Regions from separate parts of the Enterobacter cloacae complex sp. genome, predicted to be linked through region 3. Evidence: predicted binding sites of a transcription regulator. Region 3 holds the regulator's gene; each other region holds the start of a gene.
The links. The regulator Fur, encoded in region 3, represses iron uptake genes when iron is present. The targets are predictions, from matches to a motif close to ATAATAATGAGAACNACTATCAA.
Positions count from the first base shown of each region.

Region 1: the regulator Fur is predicted to act here: its motif matches at 2,652-2,674, upstream of DBR02_RS22220 (TonB-dependent siderophore receptor).
Region 2: the regulator Fur is predicted to act here: its motif matches at 1,713-1,735, upstream of efeU (iron uptake transporter permease EfeU).

Region 1 is NZ_LT991957.1:4,527,318-4,532,239, forward strand. Features, by position in the region: gene DBR02_RS22195 (hypothetical protein) at 1-185, shown strand, start outside; gene ompW (outer membrane protein OmpW) at 225-857, opposite strand; partial or broken gene DBR02_RS22205 (YkgJ family cysteine cluster protein) at 1,133-1,213, shown strand; gene DBR02_RS22210 (YciC family protein) at 1,239-1,982, shown strand; gene DBR02_RS22215 (septation protein A) at 1,996-2,535, shown strand; gene DBR02_RS22220 (TonB-dependent siderophore receptor) at 2,715-4,901, shown strand.
Region 2 is NZ_LT991957.1:3,802,426-3,807,347, reverse strand. Features, by position in the region: gene efeO (iron uptake system protein EfeO) at 1-789, opposite strand, end outside; gene efeU (iron uptake transporter permease EfeU) at 830-1,663, opposite strand; gene DBR02_RS18685 (NupC/NupG family nucleoside CNT transporter) at 1,914-3,098, shown strand; gene DBR02_RS18680 (DUF3574 domain-containing protein) at 3,169-3,588, opposite strand; gene putP (sodium/proline symporter PutP) at 3,659-4,922, opposite strand, start outside.
Region 3 is NZ_LT991957.1:3,448,251-3,453,172, forward strand. Features, by position in the region: gene glnS (glutamine--tRNA ligase) at 1-170, shown strand, start outside; gene chiP (chitoporin ChiP) at 617-2,014, shown strand; gene chiQ (ChiQ/YbfN family lipoprotein) at 2,062-2,388, shown strand; gene fur (ferric iron uptake transcriptional regulator) at 2,481-2,927, opposite strand; gene fldA (flavodoxin FldA) at 3,219-3,749, opposite strand; gene ybfE (LexA regulated protein) at 3,905-4,192, opposite strand; gene ybfF (esterase) at 4,321-4,922, opposite strand, start outside.

The sequences.
Region 1 (4,922 bases), 1.1 Mb from region 3:
CCGGGCATTTTGAAACCGGCGCTGGCCATAAACGTGTCGGCGATACCGAAATTATTCCCTTTGCAAACGGGGATGTTCTGTTCCACTCCATTTCACGCGATGCGTTCAGCTACCTGTATGATGGCGAATCGACGCTCAGGCACTGCATGAAGCTGGACGAACGCCCCGTTTATCCGTCCTTTTGACGCCCGGCACTGGCCGCTGTGCGGCCAGTTTTAACCGAATCAGAAACGGTAACCCGCAGAGAACATAAACACCCACGGATCCAGACGGGTACTGATACTCTGCTGCTCTCCGCCCGCCTTGAAGCGAACGTCGGTATCAATATCCATGTACCAGACCGAGGCGTTGATCAGCCAGTCGCGGTTGATCAGATAGTCCAGCCCCACCTGCCCCGCCACGCCCCAGGAGTCCTTCAGGCTGAGATCGGAAAGCCCGTTTGCTTTCCCGGTATCGTTAAATTTCTCGTCAAAGAAGGTGGTGTAGTTAACGCCCGCGCCAATATAGGGGCGCACCTTGCTGCTGGAATCCCCAAAGTACCATTGCGCCATCAGCGTTGGCGGCAAATGGTGCACCGTGGCAATGTCTCCGGTCGGTCCCAAACCGACGCGGTGACGAAACGGCGTGGCGGCAAGAAGCTCAACGCCCACGTTATCCGTTGCCATATAGGTAAAGGTCAAGCCTAGCTGAGTATTATTGCTGACGTTGAAACCGCCCATCCCCAGTACGCTGTCTGAGCCTTCCGTTGGGCGCACCGTTGCCGAACCGGCACGAATAAAGAATTCACCTGCTTCATGCGCGTACGCGCCGCCAGAGAGACTGCTTAAGATAAGGGCTGCCACCGCTAATTTTTTCATATCCGCTCCATCGTTGTGGTTTTAATTGCGGAGGAGAATATACTCACAAAAGAGTAATAAGTGATCTAACACAGATCACATTAAAACCAGTAAGTTAACATTCATTGATCTAGGTTAATTTTTGGTGACGCCATATAAAGCAATAAGTTGTTACCACGTCAATTTCTGGCATTTCTCGGTTACAAAAATTTCTGCTTTTTCTCACTTGCGCTTGCAGTAGCGGTTGGACAATTTCTCGCTCTCACAGTCTGATTGGGTGGGTCCTTCTTTTGCAGCTTTACAAAGATATGCTTTTCCATACAAGCCTTGATGCTGCCACCAGCATCATATCCGGTGTACAATTGCCGGCTAATTAACACCTGCAATACTCAAGGAGAGTGCATGTCTATCACGGCGAAGTCTGTCTACCGTGACACGGGAAATTTTTTCCGCAATCAGTTCATTACCTTTTTACTGATCGCGTTGTTGTGCGCCTTTATTACGGTGGTGCTGGGTCATGCGTTCTCACCCAGTGATGAACAGATTGCCACGCTGAGCCAGGGGGATCATCTTGCAGGCAGCGCGGGGTTGTTTGACCTTGTGCAGAATATGACGCCAGAACAACAGCAAATCTTGCTGCGCGCCTCTGCGGCATCGACCTTCTCGGGCCTGATTGGCAATGCCATTCTGGCCGGAGGCGTGCTGATGATGATCCAGCTGGTGTCTGCCGGGCAACGCGTCAGCGCGTTACGTGCAATCGGCGCCAGCGCGCCGGTGCTGCCAAAGCTGTTTATCCTCATCTTCCTGACCACACTGCTGGTCCAGATGGGGATAATGCTGGTTGTCGTTCCTGGCGTGTTGCTGGCTATCGTTCTTTCATTCGCGCCAGTCATGGTGGTGCAGGACAAAATGGGCATTTTCACCGCCATGCGTAGCAGCATCAGGCTCGCGTGGGCAAATATGCGACTGGTCGCGCCGGCCGTTATCAGCTGGTTACTGGCCAAAACGCTGCTACTGCTGTTTGCGCCGAATTTTGCGGTGTTAACGCCAAACGTCGGTGCGGTTGTCGCCAATACGTTGAGCAACCTGATTTCAGCCGTGCTGCTGGTCTATTTGTTCCGCCTGTACATGTTAATTCGTCAGTAACCGGGATCGCAGAATGAAGCAGTTTCTTGATTTTTTACCGCTGATCGTATTTTTCGCTTTTTATAAGCTGTACGACATTTATGCCGGCACGCTGGCGCTGATTGTGGCCACGGCTGTGGTGCTGATTTATAGCTGGGTTCGCTACCGCAAGGTTGAGAAGATGGCACTCATCACCTTCCTGATGGTGGCGGTGTTTGGCGGCCTGACGCTGTTCTTCCACAATGATGAATTCATTAAATGGAAGGTCACGGTGATTTATGGCCTGTTTGCGGGCGCGCTGCTCATCAGCCAGTGGGTGATGAAAAAGCCGCTGATCCAGCGCATGCTGGGCAAAGAGCTGACGCTGCCTCAGGCAGTCTGGGGGCGTCTGAACCTGGCCTGGGCGCTGTTCTTTATCCTGTGCGGTCTTGCCAATATCTACATCGCTTTCTGGCTGCCGCAGAATATCTGGGTCAACTTCAAGGTATTTGGCCTGACGGCCCTGACGCTCGTGTTTACGCTGCTAAGCGGCGTGTACATCTACCGGCACATGCCGCAGGACGATAAGCAGTAACCTTACGGGCCAGATCGCAATGCGATCTGGCCTTTTTTCACTTTCCTTTCACATTCCGCCCCACTTCTTCAAAAATGACTGAATCATGAAGATTTTATGGAGATTGCCCCCTTCTCATTGTAATGAGAATCACTATCATTAATATTCGTCATCGCATTTTAACAAATGGAAATGAGTTGATGAAAAGCATAATAAGATTTGCCCCCGCTTCACTTACGTTGGCCATCCTTGCGGCACTGGGCCAGGGCGCGCACGCAGCAGAAGAGACTCTCGACGACGGTGAAACCATGGTGGTTCAGGCGACGGCTGAAGAGGCGCTGAAGCAGCAGCCTGGCGTCTCGGTTATTACGGCGAAGGACATCGAAAAGGACCCGCCGGTAAACGATCTTTCTGAAATCATTCGTAAAATGCCCGGGGTAAACCTCACCGGTAACAGCGCGACGGGCAGCCGCGGCAACAACCGCCAGATCGATATTCGCGGTATGGGGCCGGAAAATACCCTGATCCTGATTGACGGCGTGCCGGTGACGTCCCGTAACTCGGTGCGCTACAGCTGGCGCGGCGAGCGCGACACCCGCGGGGACACCAATTGGGTTCCGCCAGAAATGGTCGAGCGCATTGAAGTGCTCCGCGGGCCTGCCGCCGCTCGCTATGGCTCCGGGGCTGCCGGTGGCGTCGTCAACATCATTACCAAACGCCCGACCAACGACTGGCACGGCTCGCTCTCGCTCTACACCAACCAGCCTGAAAATGATAAAGAGGGAGCGACAAAACGCGCTAACTTCGATCTGAGCGGTCCTCTCGCAGGCGATGCGTTAACGATGCGCCTTTACGGGAACATCAACAAAACCGACGCGGACGCCGAGGATATTAACACCGCGCAAAACGGCTCTTACGCCGCCGGACGCGAAGGCGTACGAAACAAAGACATCAACGCCCTTCTCTCCTGGAAACTCACGCCGCAGCAAATTATCGACTTCGACTACAGCTACAGCCGCCAGGGCAATATCTACGCGGGCGATACGCAGTACAGCAACGGCAACGTCAGCCCTGGTGGCCTGGTATCGTCCCTGTACGGTCACGAAACTAACCGTATGTACCGCCAGTCATACGGCATTACGCACAACGGCATCTGGGACTGGGGCCAGTCGAAGTTTGGCGTCTATTACGAGAAAACTAACAACACCCGCTTGCAGGAAGGGTCGACGGGCAGAGTTGAGGGTATGATCAACAGCGACAAGTACGACACCAGCCGGCTTGAGTCGTACCGTTCCACAGGCGAGCTGAACATTCCGCTGTTCTGGCTGGTGGACCAGACGCTGACCATCGGCGCAGAGTGGAACCGCGATGAGCTCAACGACCCGGCGTCAATGCAGGCGACGGACGTGTCGGGAGAAGTGATTAACGGCGTTTCCGGCACCGCTTCCGAGCGCAACAGCAAAAACAGCGCCGATCTCACCGGGATCTATCTTGAGGACAATATTGAAGCGCGTCAGGGGACCAACCTGATCCCGGGGATCCGCTTCGATTATCACAATAAATTTGGCAGCAACTGGAGCCCAAGCCTTAACGTTTCACAGGATTTAGGCGACATGTTCAAGGTGAAGGCGGGTATCGCTCGGGTATTTAAAGCGCCGAACCTGTATCAGTCCAGCGAAGGCTATCTGCTTTCCACCCGCGGGAACGGTTGTCCGAACAACATTTCCGAGGGAAGCTGCTACCTGTTAGGCAACCCGGATCTGGATCCGGAAATCAGCGTGAACAAAGAGATCGGCCTGGCCTTTGCCCTGGAAGGCTACGAGGCTGGAATTACCTGGTTCCGCAACGATTACAAAAACAAGATCGTTTCAGGAACGGACGTGCTGGGGCAGACAAGCAACGACGTAAATATCCTGCAATGGGAGAACGGCGGCAAAGCCGTTGTTGAAGGGCTGGAAGGCAACCTCACCGTGCCGGTTATTCGCGATACGCTGACCTGGCGTACCAATGCGACGTATATGATCCAGTCTGAAAGTAAAGACACCGGCAACCCGCTGTCTATCATCCCCAAATACACCGTCAACACCATGCTGGACTGGGAGGTTAACAGCAAGCTTTCAGCCAACGTAAGCTGGACGATGTACGGTCGCCAGAAGCCCAGAGAGAACGCTGAAATCCGCAAAGAGGAGAATGCGATGTCCAACAGAGAGATCGGCGCGTATTCCATCGTGGGTATCGGCAGTAATTATCAGCTGACCAAAAACCTGCGCCTGAATGCCGGCATCAGCAACCTCTTTGACAAGCAGATTTACCGTGAAAATGACGGTGCATCGACCTATAACGAACCGGGCCGCGCGTATTACGCCGGCGTAACCATGTCCTTCTGACCCTCAGGCGCCCGCGCTGCG
Region 2 (4,922 bases), 350 kb from region 3:
GCCGCCCACCACTTTCGACGGCGGGAAGGCCAGCTCGCTGATGCGCTTTTGCAGCTCCAGCACGTCGGTGTTCAGCTGAGCGGCATATTTCTCCATTCCTTTGGTGGAATTATCGCCAAACAGCGCTTTTTCCAGACGGTGGAAGCCGGTGAATTTCGGATCGGCGGCCTTCTGCTCGTAGTCGTCTTCGCGGGCATCAATGCTGCCGTCGAGATCGGAGAACAGCTCGGCAATCGGCTCGATGCGCTCGTAGTGCTGACGGGTAGGTGCATACAGCGATTTCGCTTTTTCGATATCGCCCGCTTTCACCGCGTCGGTAAAGGCTTGGGTGCCCGCCACCAGGTCCGCCGTCTCTTTAGTGACGTAGGCTTTATAGGCGGTAATGGCGTCGCCAAGGCTTAACAGCGCCGTGCCTTTGGCCGCGTCTGCCGTCGCTGCGCCTTTGACGATCAGCTTACCTTTCGGGTTCGTCAGCAGGCCGCAGGTCATATCATATTCGCCCGGCTGTAGATTGGCGGTCATCTTCTGGCTGAAGCCCGGCGCGATATTTTCGCGCTCTTCCACCACCATCACGCCTTTCAGGATCTCCCACTCCAGCGCCTTCTGGCTGTGGTTCTGAATAATAAACTGGGTTTTACCGCTGTTAACCGTGATGGTCATCGGCTCGCACTGTTTATCGTTGACGGTGACTTTTACCTGCGGGATATCTGCTGCCTGAGCGGCGAAGGCAGACACGAACAGCGCGGCAATGCCTGCGCCTGACGCACTACGACGGAACTGACTGGTCATGACTCTTCCCTTAAAAAGTATGTTGTAACTAATACAGCACTTACGGCGCAACGCGCGACGCCTGCGAGCCGGTACGCGGCGGCATAGCGAACAGGATCAGCGCCGGAACCAGATAGATAAAGTACACTGCCACTTCGCTGACGGTCGGCGTTTCCTGGTAGCCGAAGATCCCTTCAAGCAGGGTGCCGGTCAGCGAATGGGTGGACAGAACGTTACTGAGATCGAACGCCACGTCCTGGAAATGATTCCACAGGCCCGCCTCGTGGAAGGCGCGGATCGCCCCTGCCGCCAGGCCCGCGGCCACCAGCAGAATAAACAGGCTGGTCCACTTGAAGAACGCGCCCAGGTTAAGCCGAATGCCGCCCCAGTAGAGCAGGAAGCCAAGCACAACCGCCGTGACCAGCCCGAGCATCGCGCCCAACGGCGGCCAGATGCCCACGTCCTGCTGAAACGCCGCGAGCAGGAAGAAAACGGACTCCAGACCCTCACGCGCCACGGCGAAAAAGACCATCAGGATCAGCGCCCAGCCGTGGTGGTTGCCTTTTTGTAGGGCGTTATCCACCGCCTGCTCCAGCTGCACCTTCACGTTACGGGAGACTTTGCGCATCCAGAACACCATCCAGGTGAGGATCACCACGGCTATTACGGCAACAATGCCTTCAAAAAGCTCTTGTTCTTTCTGAGGAAATTCACCGGTGGTTTCGTTGATAAGAATACCCAGCCCCAGGCACAGCGCTGCGGCAAGGAAAACGCCAACCCACATCACGCCGATCCAGCGACCGCGCTGGGTACGCTTCAGATAACTGGCGATAAGGCTCACGATCAGGGCCGCTTCAAGGCCTTCACGTAACATAATGAGAAAAGGAACAAACATGCCGACACCTTAAATGTTTATCGCGGTCAACTGATGCAAAGAAACGTAAATTCTAGTGATAGTGATTATCATTACGGCACAAAGAAAAACAAGCGAAATATGTGGAGTTTTGATGACCAGATGTAAACGCATTGCGGAGTAATAATTGCCTGAGCAACCGTTACGTTTATAAGGTATAAAAAATTGCCCATTTACGGTTAACCGGGGCTGTGGCTAAATGTCCGCCTCGAAAACCAACTGAAAATAACCCATGTTTAAAATTGTTCATTTCCTGCTGGCGCTGGTGATTATTCTTGCGCTTGCCTGGCTGGTGAGTTTCGACCGCCGAAAAATTCGTATTCGTTTCGTCTTGCAGCTGATCGTGATTGAAATCGTGCTGGCATTCTTTTTTTTGCATGCGCAAAGCGGCCTGTTCATTATTAAATATGTCTCAGGTTTCTTTGAGTCTCTGCTTAAATTCGCTGCCGAAGGGACGAATTTTGTCTTTGGCGGGATGGGTGAAAAAGGGCTGGCGTTCATTTTCCTGGGTGTACTCTGCCCCATTATTTTTATCTCGGCACTGATTGGTATTCTTCAGCACTGGCGCATTCTGCCGATTTTTATTCGCGTTATCGGAACGCTCCTTTCAAAGCTCAACGGCATGGGCAAGCTGGAATCCTTCAACGCGGTGAGCTCGCTGATCCTCGGTCAGTCTGAAAACTTCATTGCGTATAAGGGCGTGCTGGGCGATCTCTCCTCGCGTCGCCTGTTTACGATGGCCGCAACGGCGATGTCGACGGTTTCGCTGTCGATTGTTGGCGCCTACATGACCATGCTCGACGCCAAATTTGTCGTCGCGGCGCTGATCCTGAACATGTTCAGCACCTTTATTATTCTTTCGGTCATTAACCCGGCCCGCCCGGAAGCCGAACCCGATATCAAACTGGAAAAGCTGCATGAATCCCAGAGCTTCTTTGAAATGCTGGGCGAATATATTCTGGCGGGCTTTAAGGTGGCGATGATTATTCTGGCGATGCTGATTGGCTTTATCGCTCTTATTAGCGCCGTTAATGCCCTTTTCTCCAGCGTATTTGGCATGAGCTTCCAGCAGATCCTGGGTTACGTATTTTATCCGCTGGCGTGGCTTATCGGTATTCCGCTGAGCGATGCCTTAAACGCGGGGAGTATTATGGCAACGAAACTGGTGGCGAATGAATTTGTGGCGATGATTGAGCTGCAAAAAATAGCCCATCAAATGTCCCCGCGCGGTCTGGGTATTTTGTCCGTGTTCCTGGTGTCTTTTGCTAACTTCGCCTCGATTGGCATTGTAGCGGGGGCAATAAAAGGCCTGAACGAGCAGCAGGGTAACGTGGTGTCGCGGTTTGGTCTGCGCCTGGTATACGGTGCGACGCTGGTGAGCCTGCTGTCGGCGAGCTTTGCGGGGTTGGTGCTCTGATGCAATGCCGGGTGGCGCTTCGCTTACCCGGCCTACAAAACAACAACGGCGGGAATTCCCGCCGTTTTCATTAAAACTGCACGCACACCGGCTGGTCGACCCGCATCACCGATTCCTGCGCGAAACGAGACTTATAGATCCCGCGCAACGCTTCGATGTTCTTCTCGCTCTGCGCGTCTTTACCGTGGATCAGCATTAACGCTTTGCTGGGTTCACGCGCCACTTTTCCGTCGTTCCCCAGCCACTGCCCGCGGGCATCAACCACCGTTAAGCCATCGCGAAAACGCGGCGTCACGTCCTGGTCAACAAACTGCTGCCACTCGCTGCCGGTAATCTGCGCCCCTGCCGGGCGATTCAAGCCAAAATAGAGCGTGGTCTGCTGCATCTGGTTATCCGCTTTGCAGGTCTCCACCGCCGCATGCTGCGTGGGAGCGTTACACCCCGCCAGCAGCAGTAATGCTGCCATCATCAACCCTGTTTTAATCATCATTTATCATCTCGAACGGGTGAACGGTCTGTCCCCTCTCCCCTTTGGGGAGAGGGTCAGGGTGAGGGGAAAATTACTCAGCCTGAAGCTTCGTTGGCGGTGCAGAGTGATAGTGCGCATCCGCTTCCGCAAAGCGTTTCTGCATAGAGGCAGACGGCGCTTTACCCAGCAGGCTGAACACCACGATACCGAGGCTGCCGAAGATGAAGCCCGGGATGATTTCGTACAGGCCCAGCCACGCGAACTGTTTCCAGACGATGACGGTCACCGCACCGATGATCATCCCCGCCAGCGCGCCGTTGCGGGTCATGCGTGACCACAGCACGGAGAACAGCACCACCGGACCAAACGCGGCGCCAAAGCCCGCCCAGGCGTAGCTTACCAGCCCCAGCACGCGGTTTTCCGGGTTGGCCGCCAGCGCAATGGCAATCAGCGCCACCAGCAGCACCATAAAGCGCCCTACCCACACCAGCTCTTTCTGGCTCGCGCCCTTACGCAGGAATGCTTTGTACAGGTCTTCCGTAATGGCGCTGGAGCACACCAGCAGCTGGCAGCTCAGGGTAGACATCACCGCCGCCAGGATCGCGGAGAGCAGGATACCGGCAATCCACGGGTTGAACAGGATCTGCGCCAGCTCGATGAACACGCGCTCGGCGTTCTGGTTCACCGCGCCCGCCTGCGCCGGGTTGTTGTTAAAGTACGCAATGCCGAAGAAGCCAACCGCGCACGCGCCCGCCAGACACAGGATCATCCACGTCATGCTGATGCGACGCGCGTGAACGATGGTGTGGTGAGAATCCGCCGCCATAAAGCGCGCCAGAATGTGCGGCTGACCGAAGTAGCCCAGGCCCCAGCCCATCAGGGAGACGATGGCCACGAAGTTCAGCCCTTTCAGCATATCGACGTTTTCGATGCTCTTCTGCTTGATCACTTCCAGCGATTCGCCAAAGCCACCGACGGTGAAAATGACAATCACCGGGGTCAGGATCAGGGCGAAAATCATCAGGCTCGCCTGCACGGTGTCGGTCCAGCTTACCGCCAGGAACCCGCCCACGAAGGTATAAAGGATGGTCGCCGCCGCACCGGCCCACAGCGCCGTTTCATAACTCATGCCGAAGGTGCTTTCGAACAGGCGTGCGCCCGCCACGATGCCGGAGGCGCAGTAGATGGTGAAGAACAACAGGATCACCACCGCAGAGATAATACGCAGAACGCGGCTGTTATCCTCAAAGCGCCCGGTGAAGTAGTCCGGCAGCGTCAGGGCGTTGTTGTTGGCTTCGGTATGCACGCGCAGACGGCCTGCCACCAGCTTCCAGTTGATCCACGCACCGACGGTC
Region 3 (4,922 bases):
TTAAGCAAGGCTATGCTGAGCCGTCCCTGAAGGCCGCTGAGGCCGGCAAGGCGTTCCAGTTTGAGCGTGAAGGTTACTTCTGCCTGGACAGCCGCTACAGCACGGCAGAAAAACCGGTATTTAACCGTACCGTGGGTCTGCGTGATACCTGGACTAAGATCGGCGAATAATAACGCTGCTCTGGTCAATGAGAAACAAACGCCGCGTAATGCGGCGTTTTTTTATTTAACGATCATATCGTTAAGCGCAGGCGAAATTATTATAAGCCATCAGAACGGGTCAATGAGGTGCTACTTATTTTTCTAAAAAAAGTTTGTTTATTTACGAAAAACGGAAAGGGATAAAAATAGATAAATATTAATGGCGTTACTTACTGAAAATCCACCGGTTCCCCGCCAGCACTCGGCTCCTGCTAATTGTTACAAATCACTACGAAATATGTGCTCTTCGTCATAATCCTGACTTTTGCCTGATTAAAAGCATTGATAATTCGCGCCGCGAAAAATAACCTAAAGACGGTAGTTAATTCGAGGGTATTTCTGACTACCCCTGACCTTTTGGTCTTTTCTGTTTTTCGCCGTTTAAGGCGTTTTAATTCGTCAAAGAGGAATAATCTATGCGTACGTTCAGTGGCAAACGTAGTGCGCTGGCGCTGGCTATCGCCGGTGTGACAGCAATGTCGGGCCTGGTGATTGCGCCAGAGGCAAAAGCAGCAGGCTTCATTGAAGATTCCACCCTCACGGGCGGTATTTATTACTGGCAGCGTGAGCGTGACCGTAAAGACGTCACTGAAAATAAATACAAAACCAACCTTTCTCACTCGACCTGGAACGCCAACCTGGATTTCCAGTCGGGATATGCCGCCGATATGTTCGGGATTGATATTGCTGCTTTCACCGCAATTGAAATGGCCGAAAATGGCGACAGCGGCCACCCGAACGAAATTGCGTTCTCCTCCAGCAATAAAGCCTACGACGAAGACTGGTCCGGCGATAAAAGCGGTATCAGCCTCTATAAAGCGGCGGCAAAATTCAAATATGGTCCGGTCTGGGCGCGCGGGGGGTATATCCAGCCAACAGGACAAACGCTGTTAGCGCCGCACTGGAGCTTTATGCCAGGTACCTATCAGGGGGCGGAAGCCGGCGCTAATTTTGACTACGGCGATGCGGGGGCGTTGAGCTTCTCCTATATGTGGACCAACGAGTACAAAGCGCCGTGGCACATTGAGATGGACAAGTTCTACCAGAACGATAAAAAAACCAAAGTCGAGTATCTCCACTCTCTTGGCGCGAAGTATGACTTTAAAAACGATCTGGTGCTGGAAGCGGCGTTCGGTCAGGCTGAAGGCTATATCGATCAGTACTTTGCTAAGGCCAGCTATAAATTTGATATCGCAGGTAGCCCGCTGAGTACCAGCTATCAGTTCTACGGCACGCGCGATAAGGTCAGCGATGGCAGCGTAAATGATATCTATGACGGTACCGCATGGTTGCAGGCGCTGACCTTCGGCTACAAGGTCGGCCAGGTTGATTTACGCCTGGAAGGGACGTGGGTTAAGGCCGAAGGGCAGCAGGGTTACTTCCTGCAACGTATGACGCCTACCTACGCCTCCTCTAACGGTCGTCTGGATATCTGGTGGGATAACCGCTCTGACTTTAACGCCGACGGCGAAAAGGCGGTCTTCTTCGGCGCAATGTATGACCTGAAAAACTGGAACCTGCCCGGATGGGCAGTGGGAGCATCCTACGCGTACGCCTGGGATGCGAAGCCCGGGGATATGGCAACGCCAGACGCGTACTACGATCCAAACTACCGTCTGAAAGAGTCTTCATACAGCCTGGATGCGATTTACACCCTTCAGGAGGGCCGTGCGAAAGGCACGATGTTCAAACTGCACTTCACCCAGTATGACAACCACTCCGATATCCCGAGCTACGCGGGCGGCTACGGCAACATCTTCCAGGATGAACGTGACGTGAAATTCATGGTCATTGCGCCATTTACCATCTTCTGATGAATGCTGCGGCGGGCGGTGTCCCGCCGTTATGGAGACTGAACATGATGAATAAAAGGGTAATCGTTGCGTTGCTGGCCTTCGGGCTGGTGGCATGCGTGCAGGATCAGGCGCCGAAAGAGGACTCCCGTCTGAAAGAGGCCTACAGCGCGTGCATCAATACCGCACAGGGTTCTCCTGAGAAGATTGAGGCCTGTCAAAGCGTGCTGAACGTGCTGAAAAAAGACAAAGCCCATGAGCAATTCGCCACGCAGGAAAACGTTCGCGTGATGGATTACCAGGCCTGCATTCAGGCGCGTAAAACCGGTAACGATCAGGAAGTGGCGAAGCGTTGCGATAAGATCTGGAACGAGATACGCAATAACAATAAATAAGTTGCTTTACGCCCGGTGGCGCAGTGTCACCGGGCTTTTTTCAGGCAAAAAAAAAGCCAACCTCACGGCTGGCTCAGAGTATGAACACTCACTTATTTTGCGTCGTGCGCATGTTCATTTTCGCGGCAATCCCCTTCAGCGCAGTGACCATACAGGTACAGGCTGTGGTTAGTCAGGCGGATGCCATGACGGGCGGCGATTTCACGCTGGCGTGATTCAATGGAATCATCGCTAAATTCAATGACCTTGCCACAGTCGAGGCAGATCAGGTGATCGTGGTGGTGCTGCTGAGTCAGTTCGAACACGGACTTGCCGCCTTCGAAATTATGACGAGTAACAATGCCCGCGTCGTCAAACTGGTTCAGCACACGATAGACGGTTGCCAGCCCAATCTCTTCACCCATATCGATAAGACGCTTGTAAAGGTCTTCCGCACTGACATGGTGATTGTCTGGCCCCTGAAGCACTTCAAGGATTTTTAACCGAGGAAGCGTTACTTTCAGGCCAGCTTTCTTTAATGCGGTATTGTTGTCAGTCATGCGGAATCTGTCCTGTTGCTAAACGATTCACTTCAAAAGAAGAAGTGACAGAAAATGCACTTGGGATAATGCGTCTCATTATAGAACTGCCATGCCTAAATGAAAACTGCAAGTCTCAAGCAAAGTATGCTTATAAAAACGTGGTATCACCAATAAACTTGTTCGATGGCACCCACTTTTTACCAGGGGGATATTGTACAGGTCTGAGCGAAAAAGTTAAAAGTTTGTAGCAATTAATTTAATCGGTTTTACCTGGAAAACGGGCGCAACCGGAGCTGCGCCGCAGGGATATCAGGCGTTAAGGATATCGTCCAAGTTCAACTCTTCGCGAACCTGCTTAACCCATTTCTCTACGCGCTCAGCGGTCAGCTCTGGCTGGCGGTCTTCGTCAATGGCCAGGCCAACGAAGTGCTCGTCATCTGCCAGACCTTTAGAAGCCTCGAAGTGATAGCCCGCCGTTGGCCAGTGACCGACGATCGCCGCGCCGCGTGGCTCAATGATGTCGCGAATGGTGCCCAGCGCATCACAGAAATACTCCGCATAATCTTCCTGATCGCCGCAGCCGAACAGGGCAACCAGCTTGCCGTTGAAGTCAACTTCTTCCAGCGTCGGGAAGAAATCGTCCCAGTCACACTGGGCTTCACCGTAGTACCAGGTCGGGATGCCCAGCAGCAGGATGTCATAGCCCTCGAGATCTTCTTTGCTGCTCTTGGCGATGTCATGCACATCAGCAACGTCTTTACCGAGCTGTTTTTGAATGTTTTTTGCGATATTTTCAGTATTGCCGGTATCACTGCCAAAGAAAATGCCGATGATTGCCATGAGTAAAATAACCTCTTGAAACTTAATGGTATGGTGGCGCAAATTGTCCACGGATAAGGGCAATAATAGCAGAACAGACAACCCTGCGGAAACAGCTATCACGCAGGACTGCACTCTGTGCTACATGAAAAAGGTAATATTGAGGATTTTCTGACTCACGCCTTGCCGCGTAACGTCTCAAGCTGGGCGATCAGCATCTCTTCGATCAGTTCGCTGCGGCTTATGTTGCGCGCGTCAGCTAACGCGTTAAGCGCATCGACGGCATCGGCATTCAGCTTCAGTTCGACACGCTTAAGCCCACGATTTTTATCGCGTTTAAGCTGGTTGCGTTTATTGATACGCAGCTGTTCATCGCGCGAAAGCGGATTCGTTTTCGGTCGTCCCGGTCGACGCTCATTCGCGAACAGATCTAGTGTCGTACGGTCCGTTTGTTCTTTGGCCATGATTCTGAGACTTCGGGGGATACACGCCGCCCTGCTAATGCCCGGGCGATAAGCGCGCCATCATACATCACCCAAATCCACACGCCAACGACTGGAAGCCCGTCGTCTTCCGGTCGCTGGCTTTTTAATCAATTCGCGGTATCAGTGAGATAGCGGCGAATGGCGCGCAGGACGGCGTCAGGTTTTTCTGCATGTACCCAGTGCCCGGCACCGGCAATGACGTGAGCGCGTGCCTGCGGGAATTGCGCCAGCAGCGCGTCACGGTACGCATCAGTAACGTAAGGAGAGTTGCCGCCACGAATGAAGAGGGTAGGGTGCGGCCAGGCGGGGACGGTTTCCCAGCCCACAATATGCGAATACTGATCCCACAGGACCGGAACGTTAAAGCGCCATTGTCCGTCGACAAATGATTTCAGCAGAAACTGCACCACGCCTTCTTCATCGAGATGCTCGCGCATAACGGCAGCCGCCTGCTGGCGTGTGGAGACGCCTGACGCCGTCACGGCGTTGATGGCAGCGAAAATCTCATCGTGACGGCGAACGTCGTAATTGACGGGCGCAACGTCAATGACCACCAGCCCGGAAATCCGCTCGGGGGCCAGCGCGGTGAGCGCCATCACCGCTTTACCGCCCATTGAATGCCCGATGAGCGTCGCTTTCTGAATATTATTCGCATCGAGTGTATCAAGCAGATCCTGCGCCATGGCCGCGTAGGTCATCGTTTCCGAGC